2 regions of the Streptomyces sp. NBC_01296 genome follow, and region 2 is predicted to be linked to the other one. Evidence: riboswitches for the same ligand, from Rfam matches in the RefSeq annotation. Region 2 holds a riboswitch; the other holds the start of a gene.

Region 1 (10,301 bases), 1.3 Mb from region 2:
TGCTGATCAACGACAACACGAACGAGCCGCTGCGTCCCGAGGACGTGCAGGTCGGTTCGCTGACCTTCGTCAGGCCTGAGGGCCTGGAGGAGGAGCAGCACGACTTCCAGACGCAGATCGCCAAGGCCGCCCTGATGATCGTCCGGATCAAGCCGGAGGACATCAAGGACAAGCAGGAACTCGAGTGGTCCCACGAGGGCATCGTGGCCTACTCGAAGATCTGCACCCACGTCGGCTGCCCGATCAGCCTGTACGAGCAGCAGACGCACCACGTGCTCTGCCCGTGCCACCAGTCCACTTTCGACCTCTCCGACGGCGCCCGTGTCATCTTCGGCCCGGCCGGCCACGCGCTTCCGCAGCTGCGGATCGGCGTGAACGGCGAAGGCTTCCTCGAGGCGCTCGGCGACTTCGAAGAGCCCGTCGGTCCTGCATTCTGGGAGCGCGGATGAGCACTGCCACCGATTCGAAGCGCAAAGCGCCGGCCGGCGAGCGGGTAGCCGACTGGGCGGACGGCCGCCTGGGCATCTACAGCCTGGCCAAGTCCAACATGCGCAAGATCTTCCCGGACCACTGGTCCTTCATGCTGGGTGAGATCTGCCTCTACAGCTTCATCATCATCATCCTCACGGGTGTGTACCTGACGCTGTTCTTCCACCCGAGCATGAACGAGGTCGTGTACCACGGCTCGTACGTGCCGATGCAGGGCGTCCAGATGTCCGAGGCCTTCGCCTCGACGCTGGACATCAGCTTCGACGTCCGCGGCGGTCTGCTCATCCGGCAGATCCACCACTGGGCGGCGCTGATCTTCGTCGCGGCGATGCTCGTGCACATGATGCGCGTGTTCTTCACCGGTGCGTTCCGCAAGCCGCGCGAGGTCAACTGGATCTTCGGCTTCCTGCTGCTGGTCCTCGGCATGTTCACCGGTTTCACCGGTTACTCCCTGCCGGACGACCTGCTCTCGGGCACCGGTGTCCGCTTCATGGAGGGCGCGATCCTGTCCGTGCCGATCGTCGGCACGTACCTGTCGTTCTTCCTCTTCGGCGGCGAGTTCCCCGGCGGCGACTTCGTCGCGCGGTTCTACTCGATCCACATCCTGCTGCTGCCCGGCATCATGATGGGCCTGCTGGTGGCCCACCTGATCCTGGTCTTCTACCACAAGCACACCCAGTTCGCGGGTCCCGGCAGGACGAACAACAACGTCGTCGGCATGCCGCTGCTGCCGGTCTACATGGCCAAGGCCGGAGGCTTCTTCTTCCTGGTCTTCGGCATCATCGCGGCCATCGCGGCGATCGCCTCGATCAACCCGATCTGGGCGCTCGGCCCGTACCGGCCGGACCACGTGTCCACCGGCGCGCAGCCCGACTGGTACATGGGCTTCTCCGAGGGCCTGATCCGTGCGATGCCCGGCTGGGAGATCAACCTCTGGGGCCACACGCTCGTCCTGGGCGTGTTCATCCCGCTGGTGATCTTCCCGCTGGTGCTGGCCGCGATCGCGGTGTACCCGTTCATCGAGTCCTGGGTCACCGGGGACAAGCGCGAGCACCACATCCTGGACCGCCCGCGCAACGTCCCGACCCGTACGGGCTTCGGTGTGGCATGGCTGACGTGGTACGTCATCCTGCTGATCGCCGGTGGAAACGACATGTTCGCGCAGTACTTCCACCTGTCGATCAACAACATCACCTGGTTCGCCCGAATCGGCTTCTTCGTCGGCCCGGTCATCGCGTTCGTCATCACCAAGCGGATCTGCCTCGGCCTCCAGCGCCGGGACCGGGACAAGGTGCTGCACGGTCGCGAGACCGGCATCATCAAGCGCCTGCCGCACGGTGAGTTCGTCGAGATCCACGAGCCGCTGACGCAGGGCAAGCTGCACACGCTGACCGCGCACGAGCAGTACAAGCCGGTCGAGATCGGCCCGACGGTCGACGAGAACGGCGTCGAGCGCAAGGTCGGCCGCATGGAGAAGCTCCGCGCGAAGCTCAGCAAGGGCTACTACGCGGAGGACAGCCAGATTCCGAAGCCCACGGTGGAGGAGTACAAGGAGATCCAGAGCGGCCACGGCCACCACTGATCCCGCTTGAGGGACTGATTTCGGTCAGTCCTGGTGTCGCCACGGCGAGAGCCCCGTCCAGTGTCCGGACGGGGCTCTTTGCCGTCCCCGGGGCTGGATAGGCTGGAGCCCTGCCCATTCGACCTGGAATCCCGACCAACAGCAGGAGCGGACCATGAACGTTGTGACCCCGGCAGGCGGCGACAGCGTGGCGGCCCGCGGCTGGCCGGGCGTCCTCGACGCCCTGCTGACCGGCCAGGACCTGCGCGCCGAGGAAACCGCCTGGGCCATGGACCGGATCATGCGCGGGGAGGCCACCGACGCCCAGATCGCCGGCTTCCTGGTGGCGCTGCGGGCCAAGGGCGAGACCGTCGCGGAGATCAACGGCCTCGTACGGTCCATGTACGGGCACGCCAACCTGATCGAGGTGCCGGGCCGGACGGTGGACATCGTCGGCACGGGCGGCGACGGGGCCAAGACCGTGAACATCTCGACGATGTCGTCGATCGTGGTGGCCGGTACGGGCGCCAAGGTGGTCAAGCACGGCAACCGGGCCGCGTCGAGCGACAGCGGTTCCTCGGACGTGCTGGAGAAGCTCGGCGTCAACCTGGACCTCAGCCCGGCGCGGGTCGTCGAGGTCGCGGAAGAGGCCGGCATCACCTTCTGCTTCGCGGTCAAGTTCCACCCGGCGCTGCGTCACGTGGCCGCGGCCCGCAGGGAGCTGGGCATCCGGACCACCTTCAACTTCATCGGCCCGCTGACCAACCCGGCGCGGGTACGGGCACAGGCCACGGGCGTCGCGGACCCCAGGGTGGCCCCCATCGTGGCGGGCGTGCTGGCGGAGCGCGGCTCCTCGGCGCTGGTGTTCCGCGGTGACGACGGCCTGGACGAGCTGACGACCACCGCCACCTCCCGGGTGTGGTGGGTCCGCGACGGCCGGGTGGACGAGCAGTCCTTCGACCCGCGCGACGTGGGCCTCCCGCTGGTCGACGTCTCCGCGCTGCGCGGTGCGGACGCCTCGTACAACGCGGACGTCGCCCGCCGCCTGCTGGCCGGCGAGACCGGCCCGGTCCGCGACGCGGTGCTGCTGAACTCGGCGGCTGCCCTGGTGGCCCTGGACCCCGGCACGGGCTCCCTGGAGGACCAGATCCGCGCCGCGATCGCCCGCGCGGCGCAGTCCGTCGACTCGGGCGCGGCGCGGGCGGCCCTGGACCGGTGGGTTGCCGCCAGCAACGCGTAGCGCCCGTTCTTTTCCGGCCAAGGCCCCGGTCCGCATGGTGGACCGGGGCCTTGTGCGTGCGGGATCTTGTGGCAGGATGCTGACCAGGTCACGAGTGACAGCGTTTAGGCCCCGGCTTGCTGTCCGGCAACCCTCCTTCCGTGGCGGGGTGCCCCGGGTGATGACCAGGTCGTAGGCAGAAAGGCCTACGGCAAGCGCGGATCCCTCGACACCAGGGGTCCTGGTCTCTCGAGGAGCTTTTTTCCGTGAGCAAGCGAATGCGATAGGGCGACTCCGCCCCTTCTTCACCCTCCGTGCGGTCCTGAGCCGTCCGCGCGTCGAGGCAACTCCCGTACCCCACCGCCGTATGCGCGTCCGCGCATCCGTGCACCCGCGTACGGGCCGTCCGAAGCCATTCAGCCTGTCCTGCCGGGAGATACCGCCATGTCCACGTACCCGAACGCCGTCGCCACCGCCCCCGTTGCCACCCCTGTCGACCCCGCCCGTGCCGAGCCGCTCGCGGTCCTCGGCCGGGACGTCACCGTTCCGCTCGTCACCGGCGGCGAGGTCACCTACGCGGCCCTCGACTACGCGGCCAGCGCCCCGGCCCTGCAGCGGGTCTGGGACGACGTCGCCGCGTACGCCCCCTACTACGGCAGCGTGCACCGCGGCGCCGGCTACCTCTCCCAGCTCTCCACCGACCTCTTCGAGCAGAGCCGCGCCACGGTCGCCGAGTTCCTCGACTGCCGCCCCGCCGACCAGGTCGTCTTCACCCGGTCCACCACCGACTCCCTGAACCTGCTCGCCGCCGTACTCCCGGCCGGCTGCCAGGTCTTCGTCTTCGAGACCGAGCACCACGCCTCGCTGCTGCCGTGGGTCGACGCGCAGGTCACGTACCTCAACGCCCCGAGGACCCCGGCCCAGGCCGTCGAGACCCTCGAGCGGGCGCTGGCCGACCGCGACCCGTACGGCCCGGCCCTCGTCTGCGTCACCGGCGCGTCCAACGTCACCGGTGAGCTGTGGCCGGTGAAGGAGCTCGCCGCGGCCGCGCACGCCCACGGCGCGCGGATCGTCCTGGACGCCGCCCAGCTGGCCCCGCACCACCCCGTTTCCGTGCAGGAGCTGGACGTGGACTGGGTGGCCTTCTCCGGGCACAAGCTGTACGCGCCGTTCGGCTCGGGCGTGCTGGCCGGCCGCGCGGACTGGCTGCAGCAGGCGGAGCCGTACCTGGCCGGCGGCGGCGCCTCCCGGAAGGTCGCCCGCCGCGCGGACGGCGGCGTCGACGTCGAGTGGCACACCACGGCCGCCCGACACGAGGCCGGCTCCCCGAACGTCATCGGCGTGTACTCCATCGCCTCCGCCTGCAAGGCCCTGACCGAGGCCGGCTTCGAGGACCTCGTCGCCCGCGAGCGGCACCTCATCGCGAAGGTCCGCGAAGGCCTGGCGGAGGTCCCGGCGGTCCGGATCCTGTCCCTCTTCGGGGACGACGCCCCGCGGGTCGGCGTCATCTCCTTCGTGGTGGACGGCTGGAACAGCTCGCACTTCGCGGCGGCGCTGTCGGCGGAGTACGGGATCGGCGTCCGCGACGGCCTGTTCTGCGCCCACCCGCTGGTCCGCACCCTGCTGGGCAGCGAGCCGCAGGCCCAGGGCGAATGCGGAGCCCCCGAGGCGGCGCCGGGGGAGCGCTCGCTGAACGCGATCCGGGTCAGCTTCGGCGCGGGCACTCCCGACGAGCACGTCGACCGCTTCGTCCGGGCGGTGAAGGAACTCGTCGCCGACGGCGCCAAGTGGCAGTACCGCACCGAGGAAGGCCGCTGTGTCCCGGCCGTGTGACGCTGTGCGGGCTTGTTACGCGTCGAGGCCGATCGCGAAGGCCGCTTCCAGGTCGTGCTGGGAGTAGGTGCGGAACGCCACGTGGGTGTCCGTCGCCTCCACGCCCGGGATCTTGCTGATGCGGCCCGGGATGATGTCCGCCAGGTTCTCGTGGCGGGCCACGCGGACCAGCGCGATCAGGTCGTACGTCCCCGTGACGGAGTAGACCTCGCTGACGTTTTCCAGCGCGGCGATCGACTCGGCGATCTCGGGGATGCGGTCCACGCTGGTCTTGATGAGCACGATCGCGGTGATCACGGCTGGCTGTCTCCCTCGGTGGCCGTCGCTGATCTCCTCACTCTAGTCGTACGCCGATACCGCACCCACGCGTAGACGAAGCCGAGCGAGAAGCCCACCACATGGGCCAGGTACGCCACCCCCGGGCCGCTGCCCGCGCGGTGCGCCGCCAGCCACTGGAGGCCGAACCAGAACAGCAGGACGATCCAGGCGGGGAAGCGCAGCGGCAGGAAGAGGAGGAACGGGAACAGGCTCGTGACCCTCGCCCGGGGGAACAGGCACAGGAAGGCCCCGAGCACCGCCGAGATCGCGCCCGACGCGCCGACCAGGGTCTGGGCGGAGGAGGCGTTGGCCGCCGCGTACGCAGCCAGGGCCAGGTAACCCGTACAGACGTAGAAGGACAGGAATTCCGGTCGGCCCATCCGCTCCTGCGTCATCACGCCGAAGACGTAGAGGAAGAGCATGTTGCCGAGCAGGTGCAGCCAGCTGCCGTGCACGAACAACGCGGTGAGCGGGGTCAGCAGCGCCCGCGCGGATCCCGTGAACAGCTCGTCCGGGACCACCCCCCAGCGCCGGAAGTACGAGGTCCCCGCCTCCAGTAACCGCTCGCCCGTGCCGTACGAGGGGTTCAGCCCCGAGGCCGGGCCGAGCAGGAACACCACGCAGCAGCCGGCGATCAGTGCGTGGACGACCACCGGGCCCCGGGCGGCCTCCCGGAGGGCCTGCCGCTTTACGATCATGCAATCGAGCATGACCCAAGAGGACCTGCCCGGAGCACCGGCAGGCCGTAGGGTTACGTGCTGCGGTCCGCCGATTGACGCGGACGGCGGCTTTAATTGAAACAGCTACGAAGGAGAGAGCGGCCTGATGACGGTTCCCCTGCCGACCGACACCACCCGGTGGCGCTGCACCCTGTGCGGCAACCTCACGCGTTTCGACGTCACTCGTTCGTCGAAGGTCGTGGAGTACGTCCACCTGGATCTTGCCGGGGAGCCCAAGGTCGAGGAACGCGAGGTGGTCAATGAGACCATCGAGTCGGTCCGCTGCCGGTGGTGCAACGCGGTGGACCAGATCGAGCTCGTGGACAGGCCGGGCGCGGACTCCTGACGGAGCCGGGCCCACAGGTAGATCACGGTAGGGGTGACGGATTGTGGAGCCAGCAAGCGGCGCTGAGCCGGCCGACGCGGCCGGCGACGCCGCCGAGGTGCTCGACCGCCCGCTGCCGGAAGGCGTGCGGCGCCGGGTCGTCGCGCTCGTCTCGGACGCCTTCGGCGGACTGACGGTCGCGGACCTCCCGGCGCAGCTGCGCCAGTACGCCCGGTTCACCCCGACCCGGCGCGCCAAGTTCGCGGGCAACGCCATGGCCGCGGCCGTGGAGACGGACGCCGTCTTCCGGGGCCGCGTCGCCGAGAAGCTGCGCGAGGCGCAGGCCGAGCTGGCCGGTGCGCTGGAGTCCGGTGCGCCGCCCGCCGCCGCGGACCCGCTGGACGTGGCGGCCGCCGCGTACGTGCTGCGGCCGGTCGGCTGGGTCAAGCTGGTGGCCGCCGCCGGCGAGGAGGCGCTGCGCGCCGACGCCGAGCGGGTCGGCGAGGAGACCCGGCGCGAACTGGACCGGCTGCGCGAGGAACTGGCCCACGCACGGGACGCGCAGCGCCTGGGCGGCGAGCAGGTGCGGGCCGAGCTGGACGCGGCGCGCAGGGAAGCGGAATCGCTTCAGCGCAAGCTGCGCAGCGCCCAGAGCGATGTGAAGCGCGGCGAGGCGGCCCTGCGCAAGGTCACCGCCGAGATCGACGGGATCAGGGGCGAGGCGGCCGCGCACGTGGCCGCCGCCGAGAGCGAGACCCGGCGGCTCAAGTCCCGCCTCGCGGAGGTCGAGGCGGCGCTGGAGACCTCCCGCCGGGCCACCCGCGAGGGCCGCAGCGTCGAGGACATGCGGCTGCGGCTGCTGCTGGACACCGTGCTGGACGCGGCCCAGGGGCTGCGCCGCGAGCTGGCGCTGCCGCCGGTGTCGACGCGTCCGGCCGACACCGTGGACGCGGTGGAGCCGGGCCGGATGACCCCGAAGGACATCGCGGCGCGGGCCCTGTCGGAGACCGATCCGGCGCTGCTGGACCAGTTGTTGGCGCTGCCCCAGGCCCATCTGGTGGTCGACGGCTACAACGTGACCAAGACCGGCTATCCGACGATGCCGCTGGAGAAGCAGCGGCTGCGGCTGCTGGGCGGGCTGTCGATGCTGGCCGCGCAGACCGGGGCGGAGATGACCTGTGTCTTCGACGGCGCGGAACTGGCGGCGCCGGTGCTGCTCGCGCCGCCGCGCGGGGTACGCGTGCTGTTCTCGAAGGCCGGCGTGACGGCGGACGAGCTGATCCGCCAGCTGGTGCGCGCGGAGCCCCCCGGCCGGCCCGTGGTCGTGGTCTCCACGGACCGCGAGGTGGCCGACGGCGTGGCGAAGGCGGGCGCCCGGCCGGTGACGTCCGCTTTGTTGCTGAAGCGGCTTTCGCGCGTTTCGTAACTCGTCGACGGAATGCCCGATTTGGCATGGCCGACAGGGAACGTACCGTCAAGTGCCCTGCACAGAGCGTGGGCTGTAGGTAAAGAACCTGGTCGGCAAGCGATTTTTTTCTCGACAGGATTTGAACTGATCACAGCCGGGTCACTAGGGTCTGGTCAAACCTTCGTGCGGCAGATCACTCATTCGGGGTGGCGGCGAAGGTGTCGCCGAGTTGCGTTCCTTCGGCGGCTCTAGGAAGAAGGAGCTCGCCTTCGTGGCGTCCCACCGTCGACCCAAGCAGCCGACCCGCGCTCGTGTGACCGTGCTCACCGCCGCGGCCGCCGCGGCCGTCGCCCTCTCCGCACACGGCGCCTCCGCCGCTCCGGCCCAGCCGAGCAAGGACGAGGTCAAGTCCAAGGTCGACGCGCTCTACGAAGAGGCGGAACAGGCCACCGAGAAGTTCAACGGGGCCAAGCAGCGCCAGGAGACGCTGGAGAAGGAGATCGGCCAGCTCCAGGACCAGGTCGCCCGCGGCCAGGACGAGCTCAACCAGCTGCGCACCACGCTGGGTTCGATGGCCAGCGCCCAGTACCGCACCGGCGGCATGGACCAGTCCGTCGCCCTCTTCCTCTCCGCCGACCCCGAGACCTACCTCGACAAGGCCTCCACCCTGGAGCAGTTGAGCGGCAAGCAGGTCGAAGCGGTCCAGAAGATCCAGGCCAAGCAGCGCGCGCTCGCGCAGCAGCGCCAGGAGGCCTCCGGCAAGCTCGCCGACCTCGACGCCACCCGCAAGGAGCTCGCCGAGAAGAAGAAGGCCTCCTCGGACAAGCTCGCCGAGGCCCAGGCCCTCCTCAACACCCTGACCGCACAGGAGCGCGCGTCCATCAAGGACGAGGACTCCCGTGCCAGCCGCGGCGCCGGCGACCGCGTCGACCTCGGCAACGTGAAGGCCTCGGGCCGCGCGGGCGCCGCCCTCGCCGCCGCCAAGACCAAGCTGGGCAGCGCGTACATCTCCGGCTACACCGGTCCGAACGCCTTCGACTGCTCCGGCCTGACCCAGTGGGCCTACAAGCAGGCCGGCGTCAGCATCTCGCGCGTCACCTTCACCCAGGTCAACGACGGCACGCGCATCGGCCAGAGCCAGCTGCAGCCCGGCGACCTGGTGTTCTTCTACGACGACCTGCACCACGTCGGCCTGTACGCGGGCAACGGCATGGTCCTGCACGCCTCCAACCCGCGCGGCGGCGTCAAGTACGAGGCCATGGGCAACATGCCGTTCCAGTTCGGCGTCCGCGTCGGCTGACGCTCCCGGTCCCCTCCGGGGGACGCCCTCGCGGGACGCGCCGTACACCGCCCATCCGGGCGAATTCCACGGCCCCGCTGTGACCACACGCCCCGCCGGTGACCTGCGTCTCCGGCGGGGCGTCGCTGTCTGTGCCCTTCGGCGGTCGTTGGCCGGTGTGTGGCCGCGCGGCTACTGTCTGCCAGCGCGGAACCCCGGCACACGGCCGTCCACGGGGGGCGGACCCGGTCCCGCGCAGCGGAAGGGAGCGGTTCCTCGTGGCGTCCCATCGCCGGCCCGGGCTCGGCAGTCTCGAACGGAACACCAAGGTCACCGTCCTCACCGCCGCCGCGGCCACCGCCGCGGCAGCCATGGCGGGCGGGGCGGCGAGCGCGGCCCCGGCCCACCCGCAGGAGCCCCCGGCCGGCGCCCGTGCCCAGGTCGACCGGCTCTTCGAGGAGGCCGAACAGGCCACCGAGCGCTACAACAAGGCGGGCGAGCGGGCCGACCGGCTGCGCACCGACATCGACCGGGCCCAGGACGCGCTGGCCCGCGGCCAGGACCGCATCAACACCATGCGCGGCGTCCTCGGCACCTTCGCCGGAGCCCAGTACCGCTCCGGCGGCATCGACCCCGCCGTCGAGCTGATCCTCTCCGAGGACCCCGACGAGTACCTCGACAAGGCCTCCCAACTCGACCGGCTGACCGACCGGCAGGCCCGCCGGCTCGACGAACTGCGCAAGGAGCAGCGCCGCCTGGGCCAGCAGCGCCACGAGGCCTCGCAGAAGCTCGCCGAACTCGACGCCGTACGCGCCGACGTGGCCCGCCAGAAGCGTGCCGTCACCGCCAAGCTCGCCGCGGCCCGCCGGCTCCTGAGCGCCATGCCCCCGCAGGAGCGGGCCGACTTCGAGCGGGCCTCGCGCTCCGGCGGGCGCCCCGAGGGCCTGCCCGAGCCGAGCTCGTTCGGCCCCTCCTCGGGCCGCGCCGCGACCGCCGTGATGGCCGCCCGGGCCGCGGTCGGCCGCCCGTACATCTGGGGCTCCACCGGGCCCTCCGGGTTCGACTGCTCCGGGCTGATGGTGTGGTCGTACCGGCAGGCGGGCGTCTCGCTGCCGCGCACCTCACAGGCCCAGCGGTACGCGGGCCGCCG
Region 2 (10,301 bases):
GGCGAGCCCGCCACCGATGATCAACGTGCGCGGGTCCAGCAAGGTGATCGCGGTGACCAGGCCGTCGGCGAGGGCGCCGACCGCGGTCAGCCACACCTCGCGGGCGCGCGCGTCGCCGGACTCGACGGCCTTGGCGCAGTCGGCGGCGTCCGCGGCGGGGTCGCCGGATGCGTTCGCCCAGGCGCGGCTCACGGCGGACGCGGAGGCGAGGGTCTCCAGGCAGCCGTACTGGCCGCAGCCGCAGGCGGGGCCGCCGGGGCGGACCACGATGTGGCCGATCTCGCCGGCGTAGCCGTGGGCGCCGGCCTCGATGCTGCCGGCGATGCCGATGGCGCCGGCGATGCCGGTGCCGAGGGGGACGAACAGGAAGCGGTCGGCGCCGCGGCCGGCGCCGATGCGGCCTTCAGCGAGTCCGCCCGTGCGCACGTCGTGGCCGAGGGCCACCGGGAGGGAGCCGAGCCGTCTGCTCAGCAGCTCGCGCATCGGTACGTCGCGCCAGCCCAGGTTCGCCGCGTAGACGGCGATCCCGTTCTCGGCGTCGACGATGCCGGGGACGGCGACGCCGGCCGCGGAAGCGGGCACGCCGAAGCGTTCGCGGCCGAGCCCGGACAGCTCGGCGGCGAACTCCAGGATCGTCTCGACGACGGCGTCGGGGCCCCGGTCGCGGCCGGTGGCGCGGCGCGCTTCGTGGAGCAGGGTGCCGTCGTCGGCGATGAGGGCGGCCTTCATCCCGGTGCCGCCCACATCGAGGGCGATGACGTGCTTCACGGCGTGTTTCACGGGTTTCACAGGTGACAGTCTCGCGTGCTCGGCGGGGAAAGGTCTAGTCCATTGGAAGGGATTGTTGAGCTGCCATACAAATTCGCGACCCAGGTCGGGACACGAACCGGACACGGCGCGTTTCCCGATGTGGACGAGCCGCCAAAGTGGTGTAGACCTTACGTGGATCGTACGTACAACAAGGGGTGGATCGAGAACTGTGAAGGGCCGTTACCTGAGCCTGGCCGCGACCGGAGCCGCGCTGGGCCTGACCGCCGTGGCGCTGACCGGCTGTGGAACCGTGGGGAGTCTCACCGGGGACAACGAGGTGACCCTGCGGGTCGTGGCGGCCGACTACGGGGACAATCCGCAGAACTCCTCGTCGGGGTATTGGAAGGACCTCGCCGCCGGCTTCGAGAAGGACCACCCCGGCGTCAAGGTCGAGGTCAGCGTCTACTCCTGGTCCGAGGTCGACGCCAAGGTCGCGGCGATGGTCAAGGCCGGCAAGGCCCCCGACATCGCCCAGATCGGCGCCTACGCCGACTACGCGGCCGCCGGCAAGCTGTACACGGCGGACGAGCTGCTCTCCGTCACCACCGAGGCCGACTTCCTGGCGCCGCTCGCGGACGCGGGCAAGGTCCGCCGGGTCCAGTACGGCATGCCGTTCGTGGCCAGCACCCGCCTGCTCTTCTACAACGAGAAGCTGCTGACGGACGCCGGGGTCATCCCGAAGGACGCCAAGGGCGGCTGGCAGCCGAAGAGCTGGGCCGACCTGGAGGCCGCGGCGAAGAAGCTCAAGGCCGCGGGCGTGGCGACCCCCTTCGCGCTGCCGCTGGGCCGCGAGGAGGCGCAGGCCGAATCGATGATGTGGATGCTCTCCGGCGGTGGCGGCTACACCGACAACGAGGAGGCGTACGCGATCGACTCCCCGGAGAACGTCAAGACCTTCGAGTTCCTGCGCGACAAGATGGTCGGCCAGGGGCTGACCGGGCCGACGGAACCGGCGAAGACGGACCGCCGGGCCGCGTTCGACGCCTTCGCGCGGGGCGAGGTCGGCATGCTCAACGGCCACCCCACGCTGATCAAGCAGGCGGGGGAGAAGGGCGTGAAGTTCGGCATGGTGGCCATGCCGACCGCCGACGGGACCGAGCACCCGACGATGGGCGTCGCCGACTGGGTGATGGCCTTCAAGAACGGCCACCGCAAGGAGTCCGGGAAGTTCCTGGACTACCTGTACGAGGCGAAGAACGTGACGGCCTTCACCAACAAGTACGACCTGCTGCCGGTCACGACGAGCGGCTACCGGGCGACGGACGCCGGTACGGGGGGTGCGGCCCCGCAGCTGAAGACGTTCCTGCAGGCGCTGCCGAACGCCCGTCTCTACCCGGTCGGCAAGAAGTCCTGGGCCGGGGTGAGCGAGGACGTGAAGCAGAACATCGGCAAGAGCGTGCAGCCGGGCGGGCAGCCCGCGAAGGTCCTCGAGGACATCGCGGAGGCGGCGCGCAAGGCGGACGCCCACTGACCTGCGGGCCGGCCGGTCCGCGGGCGCCCGCCGCTCGGCGGTGGGCGCCCGGTGGCTGTCGGAGGGCGGCGTTAATCTGGCCGTATGACGGACGACGCGAGCCCGGACGGGAGGCCGGACGGGAGGCCGGACGAGGGGCCGGACACGGGGCCGGACACGGGGCCGGACACGGGGCCGGACACGGGGCCGGACACGGGGCCGGACAAGGCGCTGACGGCCGCCGAGGCCGCGGTGCTCGCGTACGAGGGACGCACCTGGCCCGGGCCCGGGGCCAAGGAGCGGGCCATACGGGAAGGGCTGGGGATGACCCCGGTCCGCTACTACCAGCTGCTCAACGTGCTGATGGACGACCCGCGGGCGCTGGCCCACGCGCCCGGCACCGTCAACCGGCTCCGCCGCATCCGCGAAGTCCAGCGGGCCCGGCGCTGACGCATCGGCGCCCACGGGCCCGCCGCGCGCCGTAGCCGTGGCCCGGCAGGGCCGTTAGGGTCGTCCGTATGGGGAGCCATCCGCACAGCATGCCGATGCCCGTCACCGCCGCCGGACGCGAGGGACTCGAAGCCCTCCTCCGCGCACCCCGCCGATCCGTGGTCGCGCTCGACTTCGACGGCACCCTCGCCGAGATCGTCCCGGACCCGGACCAGGCGCGTGCCGACCCGGGAGCCGTCGGAGCGCTGGCCTCCCTGGCCCCGGAGGTCGCCTCGGTGGCCGTGATCACCGGCCGCCCGGCGGGGGTCGCGGTGCGCTACGGGGGCTTCGCAGGCGCTGCCGGCCTGGAACACCTGGTGGTCCTCGGCCACTACGGGGCCGAGCGCTGGGACGCGGTGAGCGGCATCGTGCACACCCCGGCCGAGCACCCGGGGGTCGCCGCGGTACGGGCGGAACTGCCCGGGTTCCTGGACTCCATCGGCGCCTGGCGCGGTACGTGGATCGAGGAGAAGGGCCGGGCGCTGGCCGTCCACACCCGGCGCGCCGAGGACCCGGAAGCGGCCTTCGCCGCGCTGCGCGAGCCGCTGGCCGAGCTGGCGGCGCGGCACGGGCTGATGGTGGAGCCGGGGCGGGCGGTGCTGGAGTTGCGTCCGCCGGGGATGGACAAGGGCGTGGCCCTGACCGAGTACCTGGCGGAGACGGGCGCCGAGGCCGTGCTGTACGCGGGGGACGACCTGGGCGACCTCGCCGCGTATGCGGCCGTGGAGAAACTGCGGACCGACGGCATGCCGGGGCTGCTGGTGGCCAGCGGCTCGGCCGAGGTTCCCGAGCTCGCCTCCCGGGCCGACCTCGTCCTGAACGGCCCGGGCGAGGTCGTCGCCTTCCTGGCCACCCTGGCCGAAGCCATCCGCTCCGTGAGCCCGACGCCGTAACCGCCGCGCGGGGGCCCTCTCCACCCCGCCCCTCGGCGGGGCGGGGAGAGGGCCCGTGCGCAGCCGTTGCCGTTACGCCGCGCGGAGGGCGGCCAGTTGGGCCGTGAACCAGGCCGTCGGGGGGAGGGCCGTGGCCGCCGAGGCCAGCCGCTTCGTGCGCTCCGCACGCTCCTCCGCCGGCATCGCCAGCGCGGCGTGCAGCGCCCCGGCCGTCTCCGACACGTCGTACGGGTTCACCGTCAGCGCGTCCTCGCGGAGCTCCCCGTACGCCCCCGCCCCGGTCGACAGCACCAGGACGCACCCCGCGTCCGAGACCACCGGGATCTCCTTCGCCACCAGGTTCATCCCGTCCCGCACCGGGTTCACCAGCGCCACGTCCGCCAGCCGGTACGCCGCCAGGGAGCGCGCGAAGTCGTCCTTCACCGACACCAGCACCGGCTGCCAGTCCTCGGTGCCCAACTCCTCGTTGATCTGCGCGGCCAGTTCCCGCACCGCCTCCGTGTACGACCGGTACACCGCCAGGTCCTGCCGGGACGGGTACGCCGAGGCCAGGTGGACCACCCGGCCCCGCCATTCGGGGTGCTCGGTCAGCAGCTCCCGGTACGCCAGCAGCCCCCGCACGATGTTCTTCGACAGCTCGGTCCGGTCCACCCGGACGATCGCCCTGCGGTCCCCGATCTCCGCCCGCAGCGCCGCCAGCTTGTCGTTCACCTCCGGCCGGTGTGCCAGCGCCCGCAGTTCGTCGCCGTCCACGCCCAGCGGGTACACGGCCACGGTCGTCCGCCGGTGCGGCACCGGGCCCCTCGTCATCTTCTCGATGTACGGCGCGTCCCTCGGGTCCGCCCCGGCCACCGTCTTCGGCTCCGCGATGCCCCGCTCGTCGTCCAGCTGCGCCGCGGTCATGAAGCTGTGCGCCCACGCCCACGTGTGGAAGCCCACCACGTCCGCCCCGAGCATGCCCCACATCAGCTGCGCCCGGATGTCGTCGGGGAGCATGTCCAGGAACTCGCGCGAGGCCCACGGCGTGTGCGTGAAGTGGCTGATCTTCAGGTCCGGTCGCAGTTCCCGCAGCTCACCGGGGACCAGCGCCAGGTGGTAGTCCTGCACGAGCACCGCCGCGCCCTCGCCGGCCTCCTGCGCCAGCGCCCGTGCGAAGGCGCGGTTGTAGGCGACGTACGACTCCCACCGCCGGCGGAACTCCGCGTCGAAGACCGGCTCGCGCGGGATGTCGTACAGGTGGTGGTGCGTGAACCACAGCACCGAGTTCGCGATGCCGTTGTACGCGTCGTCGTACGTGGTGGGATCGATGTCCAGCATCCGGACACCGGGTTCGGAGACACCGCGGCGGACCGCCTCCCGGTCCGCCTCCGACAGCGCCGCGCAGATCCACAGCGCTTCCGGCTGCCGGGCGAGGGCGGCGGAGAGGCCGGAGACGAGGCCGCCGCCGCCGCGCCGGGTGGTGAGCGTGCCGTCGTCGGCGAGGAGGTAGGAGAGCGGGCCGCGGTTCGCTGCAACGAGTACCTGGGAAGCCATGCGGCGAACCTAGCCCGGGGCCCGCCCGCTCAAACGTCAGTTCCCTCACGCCACCCTGCGGCCGGAGTACTCCTTGACCCCGGCCATCGGCGGCCGCTCCTCGGTGTCCACGGCGTACGTGCGCGGCACGAACCCGTTCGGCCCGCGCTCGAACTGCGTCAGCTCCGGCCGTACGAGATGCCCGCGCGAGAGGCGCAGCTGCGCCGTGCGGTAGATCGCCGCGGCCATCCGGCCCAGCGCCTGGCCGTCCTGATGCCGGTGGAGCCGTACGCCGACGTCCACCTGGGCCAGTGCGTCCAGCCCGACGGTGTGCAGCGCGTCCACCAGCAGGCCCAGCTCGACGCCGTACCCGACGGGGAAGGGCAAACGTTCCAGCAGCGTGCGGCGCACGGCGTACTCGCCGCCCAGCGGCTGGACGAAGCCGGCCAGCTGCGGCCAGTGGAGGTTGAGGAGCGGCCGGGCGACGAGCTCGGTGACCCGGCCGCCCTGACCGTGGGTCTTGCCGGAGGCGAGCCCGTCGAATTCCGTGCCCAGCGGGCGGTCGTACATCGCCTTGACGAACTGCACGTCCGGCTCGGTCAGCAGCGGGCCGACGATCCCGGACACGAAGGCGGACGAGAAGTCCCGCAGGTCGGCGTCCACGAAGCAGACGATGTCGCCGGTGGTCACCAGCAGCGAGCGCCACAGCACCTCGCCCTTGCCGTGCACGGCCGGGATCCGCGGCAGGATGTCGTCGCGGTGCACCACGCGGGCGCCGGCCTTCGCGGCCACCTCGGCGGTCCGGTCGCTGGAACCCGAGTCGACCACGACCAGTTCGTCGACCAGCGGCACCGGCAGCCCCTCGATCAGATCCCGCCGGATCACCTCGACGATGGCTCCGACCGTCTCCTCCTCGTCGAGAGCGGGCAGGACGACGCTGACCGTGGTGCCTGCCGCCCGCTTGGCGGAAAGCAGCTGGTCGAGCGGTCGGTCGGCCGCGGACCAGGAGCGGTCCGCAAACCAGCGCTCCACCTCTTCCAGCACGTTCGGCACTCCCTGTTTCCTCGTTCGCCCTCGGCGGGTTTCAGCCGAAAAGTGATCCATCTCGCGGTTCGGACGGCTGTCTCAACCACCCGGACCTTCCGTTACAGTCTTGAACAACGCGAAGGACCACCGCATGCCGGGGGTCCCCGCGTACAAACGCCCGGACGCGCCATGGAGCGCGCGGCCCGGTGCCATACCGCTCATCCAGAGGGGCAGAGGGACACGGCCCGTTGAAGCCCCGGCAACCCTCCAGTCGGTTCTCGCGCTCGCTTGCAGCAGCGAGGTCCCCGGCTAGGGAAGGTGCCAATTCCGTCTCATGGCGAAGTGCGCCATGGGGAAGATGAGGAGAAAGGGCCTCGCCATCATGGCTGCACAGACTGTTGCCACCTCTGTCGATCTCGGACCTGCCACCGGCCTCTCGTGTCGTGAGTGCGGTACCCGCTTCGAGCTCGGACCCATCTTCGCTTGCGTCGAGTGCTTCGGACCTCTGGAAGTCGCCTACGACCTTCCCACCGGAGACCCGGAAGCCCTGCGCGCCGCGATCGAGGCCGGCCCGAACAACATCTGGCGCTACGCCCCGCTGCTGCCCGTCCCCGCGGACGTGGCCTCCAAGCCCAGCCTGAACCCCGGCTTCACCAAGCTCGTGGACGCGGCCAACCTGGCCAAGGAGCTCGGCTTCACCGGCAAGCTGTACGTCAAGGACGACTCCGGCAACCCGACGCACTCCTTCAAGGACCGCGTCGTGGCCATCGCCGTCGAGGCCGCCCGCGCCTTCGGCTTCACCACCCTGTCCTGCTCCTCCACCGGCAACCTGGCCGGCGCCGTCGGCGCCGCGGCCGCCCGGGCCGGCTTCCGCTCCTGCGTGTTCATCCCGCACGACCTGGAGCAGGGCAAGGTCGTCATGGCCGGTGTGTACGGCGGCGACCTGGTCGGCATCGAGGGCAACTACGACGACGTCAACCGCTTCTGCTCCGAGCTCATCGGCGACCCGCTGGGCGAGGGCTGGGGCTTCGTCAACGTCAACCTGCGCCCTTACTACGGCGAGGGTTCCAAGACGCTCGCGTACGAGATCTGCGAGCAGCTCGGCTGGCAGCTGCCCGACCAGATCGTGATCCCGATCGCGTCCGGCTCACAGCTGACGAAGATCGACAAGGGTCTGCAGGAGCTGATCAAGCTCGGGCTCGTCGAGGACAAGCCGTACAAGATCTTCGGCGCCCAGGCCGAGGGCTGCTCCCCGGTCTCGACGGCCTTCAAGGCCGGCCACGACGTGGTCCGCCCGCAGAAGCCGAACACCATCGCCAAGTCGCTGGCCATCGGCAACCCGGCCGACGGACCGTACGTCCTGGACATCGCGCGCCGCACGGGCGGCTACGTCGAGGACGTGACCGACGAGCAGGTCGTCGAGGCGATCAAGATCCTCGCGCAGACCGAGGGCATCTTCGCCGAGACCGCGGGCGGCGTGACCGTCGGCGTGACCAAGAAGCTCATCGAGAACGGGCAGCTCGACCCGGCGCTGACCACGGTGGTCCTGAACACCGGTGACGGCCTCAAGACCCTGGAGGCGGTGGCCGCGGACAGCGGGCAGACCGCCACCATCCGCCCGAGCCTGGACGCATTCCGCGCCGCCGGCCTGGTCTGACCCACCCCTGACACCCGGAAAGGCAGTAGCGCCATGAGCGTCAACGTCCGCATCCCCACCATCCTGCGCACCTACACCGGCGGCCAGGCCGAGGTCACCGCCGAGGGCGCGAACCTCTCCGAGGTCATCGCCTCCCTGGAGGCGAGCCACCCGGGCATCGCCGCCCGCGTCCTGGACGACCAGGGCAAGCTGCGCCGCTTCGTGAACGTCTACGTCAACGACGACGACGTGCGCTTCGAGGGCGGCCTGGACGCGGTGACGCCGGACGGCGCCGGCGTCTCGATCATTCCCGCCGTCGCCGGCGGCTGCTGAAACGCGAAAGCCCAGAATTGCCCCCTCCGCTAAAAGCGGAGGGGGCAATTCTGCTTGGTTGGGCGCGGTAGGGTTGGGGAAGTCCCCTCCGCTGTTCTTGCCGGCCGCATATGAGCGGGTCGAGTGAGGGTTGACATTGAGTCAATATGCAAGTGCGGTATGGGGCTTTGGCGAGATATGCCGGGTCCGAGTTGCCCGGCAATATGCCAAATTTTCACTCTATTTCAATGTATCCCCGTGTCCAGATTTCTCGTCGGATTGACCTGTTGCAGACAGCAGCGGTGCAGATACATTCAGCCCCGGTCGAGGCGTTCCGGCGCAAGTTCTGACCCGGGACCGCGAAGTGCGGTCCTGCGCAAGGGCCAGTAATAGGGGAGTTAGGCATGGCTCAGGGCACCGTCAAGTGGTTCAACGCGGAGAAGGGCTACGGCTTCATCGCGGTCGACGGTGGTGCGGATGTGTTCGTCCACTACAGCGCCATCCAGATGGACGGGTACCGCACCCTTGAAGAGGGTCAGCGGGTCGAGTTCGAGATCTCGCAGGGCCAGAAGGGTCCGCAGGCGGACATGGTCAAGCTCGCCGTCTAGCCCCGGCGCGATCGACCACCGACGCATACGCGCGAAGGGCCCGCATCCTTGAGGAGGGATGCGGGCCCTTCGTGCTGCCCGCCTGCTGCCCGCCTGCCGGGCTCGGACGTTGGCCCGGCGTTCCCCAAGCCGCTTGCACTCGAGGGGGTCGAGTGCTAATCATTGGCGTTAGCACTCTCCTGTCGAGAGTGCTACTACACAGGACCGGGTCGGTGAGGCCCGCAGGGTCCGGCGGGAAGGAACCGCCGGGCACGCAGGCCGTCCGTCGCGGGCGCGGGCGCGGTCCGGAGCAATCCAACCCTCCCCACGCGCCGGCGGCGCAGGGGGAACCCCAGTCCTGGAGGACCACTTCAGATGGCCAAGATCATTGCGTTCGACGAGGAGGCCCGGCGCGGTCTCGAGCGCGGGATGAACCAGCTCGCCGACGCCGTCAAGGTCACCCTTGGCCCCAAGGGTCGCAACGTCGTCCTTGAGAAGAAGTGGGGCGCCCCCACGATCACCAACGATGGTGTCTCCATCGCCAAGGAGATCGAGCTCGAGGACCCGTACGAGAAGATCGGCGCCGAGCTGGTCAAGGAAGTCGCCAAGAAGACGGACGACGTCGCCGGCGACGGTACGACCACCGCCACCGTTCTCGCCCAGGCGCTCGTCCGCGAGGGCCTGCGCAACGTGGCAGCCGGTGCGAACCCGATGGCCCTCAAGCGTGGCATCGAGAAGGCCGTCGAGGCCGTCTCCGCCGCCCTGCTCGACCAGGCCAAGGACGTGGAGACCAAGGAGCAGATCGCTTCGACCGCCTCCATCTCCGCCGCCGACACCCAGATCGGCGAGCTCATCGCCGAGGCCATGGACAAGGTCGGCAAGGAAGGCGTCATCACCGTCGAGGAGTCGCAGACCTTCGGTCTGGAGCTCGAGCTCACCGAGGGCATGCGCTTCGACAAGGGCTACATCTCGGCGTACTTCGCCACCGACATGGAGCGTATGGAGGCGTCCCTGGACGACCCGTACATCCTGATCGTCAACTCCAAGATCGGCAACGTGAAGGACCTCCTTCCGCTGCTCGAGAAGGTCATGCAGTCCGGCAAGCCGCTGCTGATCATCGCCGAGGACGTCGAGGGCGAGGCCCTGTCGACCCTGGTCGTCAACAAGATCCGCGGCACCTTCCGGTCCGTGGCCGTCAAGGCCCCGGGCTTCGGCGACCGCCGCAAGGCCATGCTCGGCGACATCGCCATCCTCACGGGCGGCACGGTCATCTCCGAGGAGGTCGGCCTCAAGCTCGAGAACGCGGGTCTCGACCTGCTCGGCCGCGCCCGCAAGGTCGTCATCTCCAAGGACGAGACCACGATCGTCGACGGCTCCGGTGACAGCGACCAGGTCCAGGGTCGCGTCAACCAGATCCGCGCCGAGATCGAGAACTCCGACTCGGACTACGACCGCGAGAAGCTCCAGGAGCGCCTCGCGAAGCTGGCCGGCGGCGTGGCCGTCATCAAGGCCGGCGCCGCGACCGAGGTGGAGCTCAAGGAGCGCAAGCACCGCATCGAGGACGCCGTTCGCAACGCGAAGGCGGC

Evidence for each region. A riboswitch is a leader RNA that binds a small molecule or an ion and turns the genes downstream of it on or off. The one in region 2 is predicted to bind S-adenosylmethionine.
Region 1: linked by a shared signal. The riboswitch ahead of OG299_RS28005 (aminotransferase class V-fold PLP-dependent enzyme) and the one ahead of thrC (threonine synthase) in region 2 are both predicted to bind S-adenosylmethionine.

Annotation. Positions count from the first base shown of each region.
Region 1 is NZ_CP130720.1:6,149,371-6,159,671, forward strand. Features, by position in the region: gene qcrA (cytochrome bc1 complex Rieske iron-sulfur subunit) at 1-449, shown strand, start outside; gene qcrB (cytochrome bc1 complex cytochrome b subunit) at 446-2,071, shown strand; gene trpD (anthranilate phosphoribosyltransferase) at 2,226-3,290, shown strand; SAM riboswitch class IV at 3,377-3,493, shown strand; gene OG299_RS28005 (aminotransferase class V-fold PLP-dependent enzyme) at 3,714-5,102, shown strand; gene OG299_RS28010 (Lrp/AsnC family transcriptional regulator) at 5,118-5,399, opposite strand; gene OG299_RS28015 (rhomboid family intramembrane serine protease) at 5,396-6,130, opposite strand; gene OG299_RS28020 (hypothetical protein) at 6,246-6,485, shown strand; gene OG299_RS28025 (NYN domain-containing protein) at 6,526-7,890, shown strand; gene OG299_RS28030 (C40 family peptidase) at 8,144-9,172, shown strand; gene OG299_RS28035 (C40 family peptidase) at 9,430-10,301, shown strand, end outside.
Region 2 is NZ_CP130720.1:4,874,392-4,884,692, forward strand. Features, by position in the region: gene OG299_RS22180 (ROK family protein) at 1-768, opposite strand, end outside; gene OG299_RS22185 (ABC transporter substrate-binding protein) at 980-2,281, shown strand; gene OG299_RS22190 (DUF3263 domain-containing protein) at 2,366-2,710, shown strand; gene otsB (trehalose-phosphatase) at 2,779-3,642, shown strand; gene OG299_RS22200 (alpha,alpha-trehalose-phosphate synthase (UDP-forming)) at 3,715-5,175, opposite strand; gene OG299_RS22205 (glucosyl-3-phosphoglycerate synthase) at 5,221-6,198, opposite strand; SAM riboswitch class I at 6,396-6,545, shown strand; gene thrC (threonine synthase) at 6,563-7,837, shown strand; gene OG299_RS22215 (MoaD/ThiS family protein) at 7,871-8,149, shown strand; gene OG299_RS22220 (cold-shock protein) at 8,533-8,736, shown strand; gene groL (chaperonin GroEL) at 9,091-10,301, shown strand, end outside.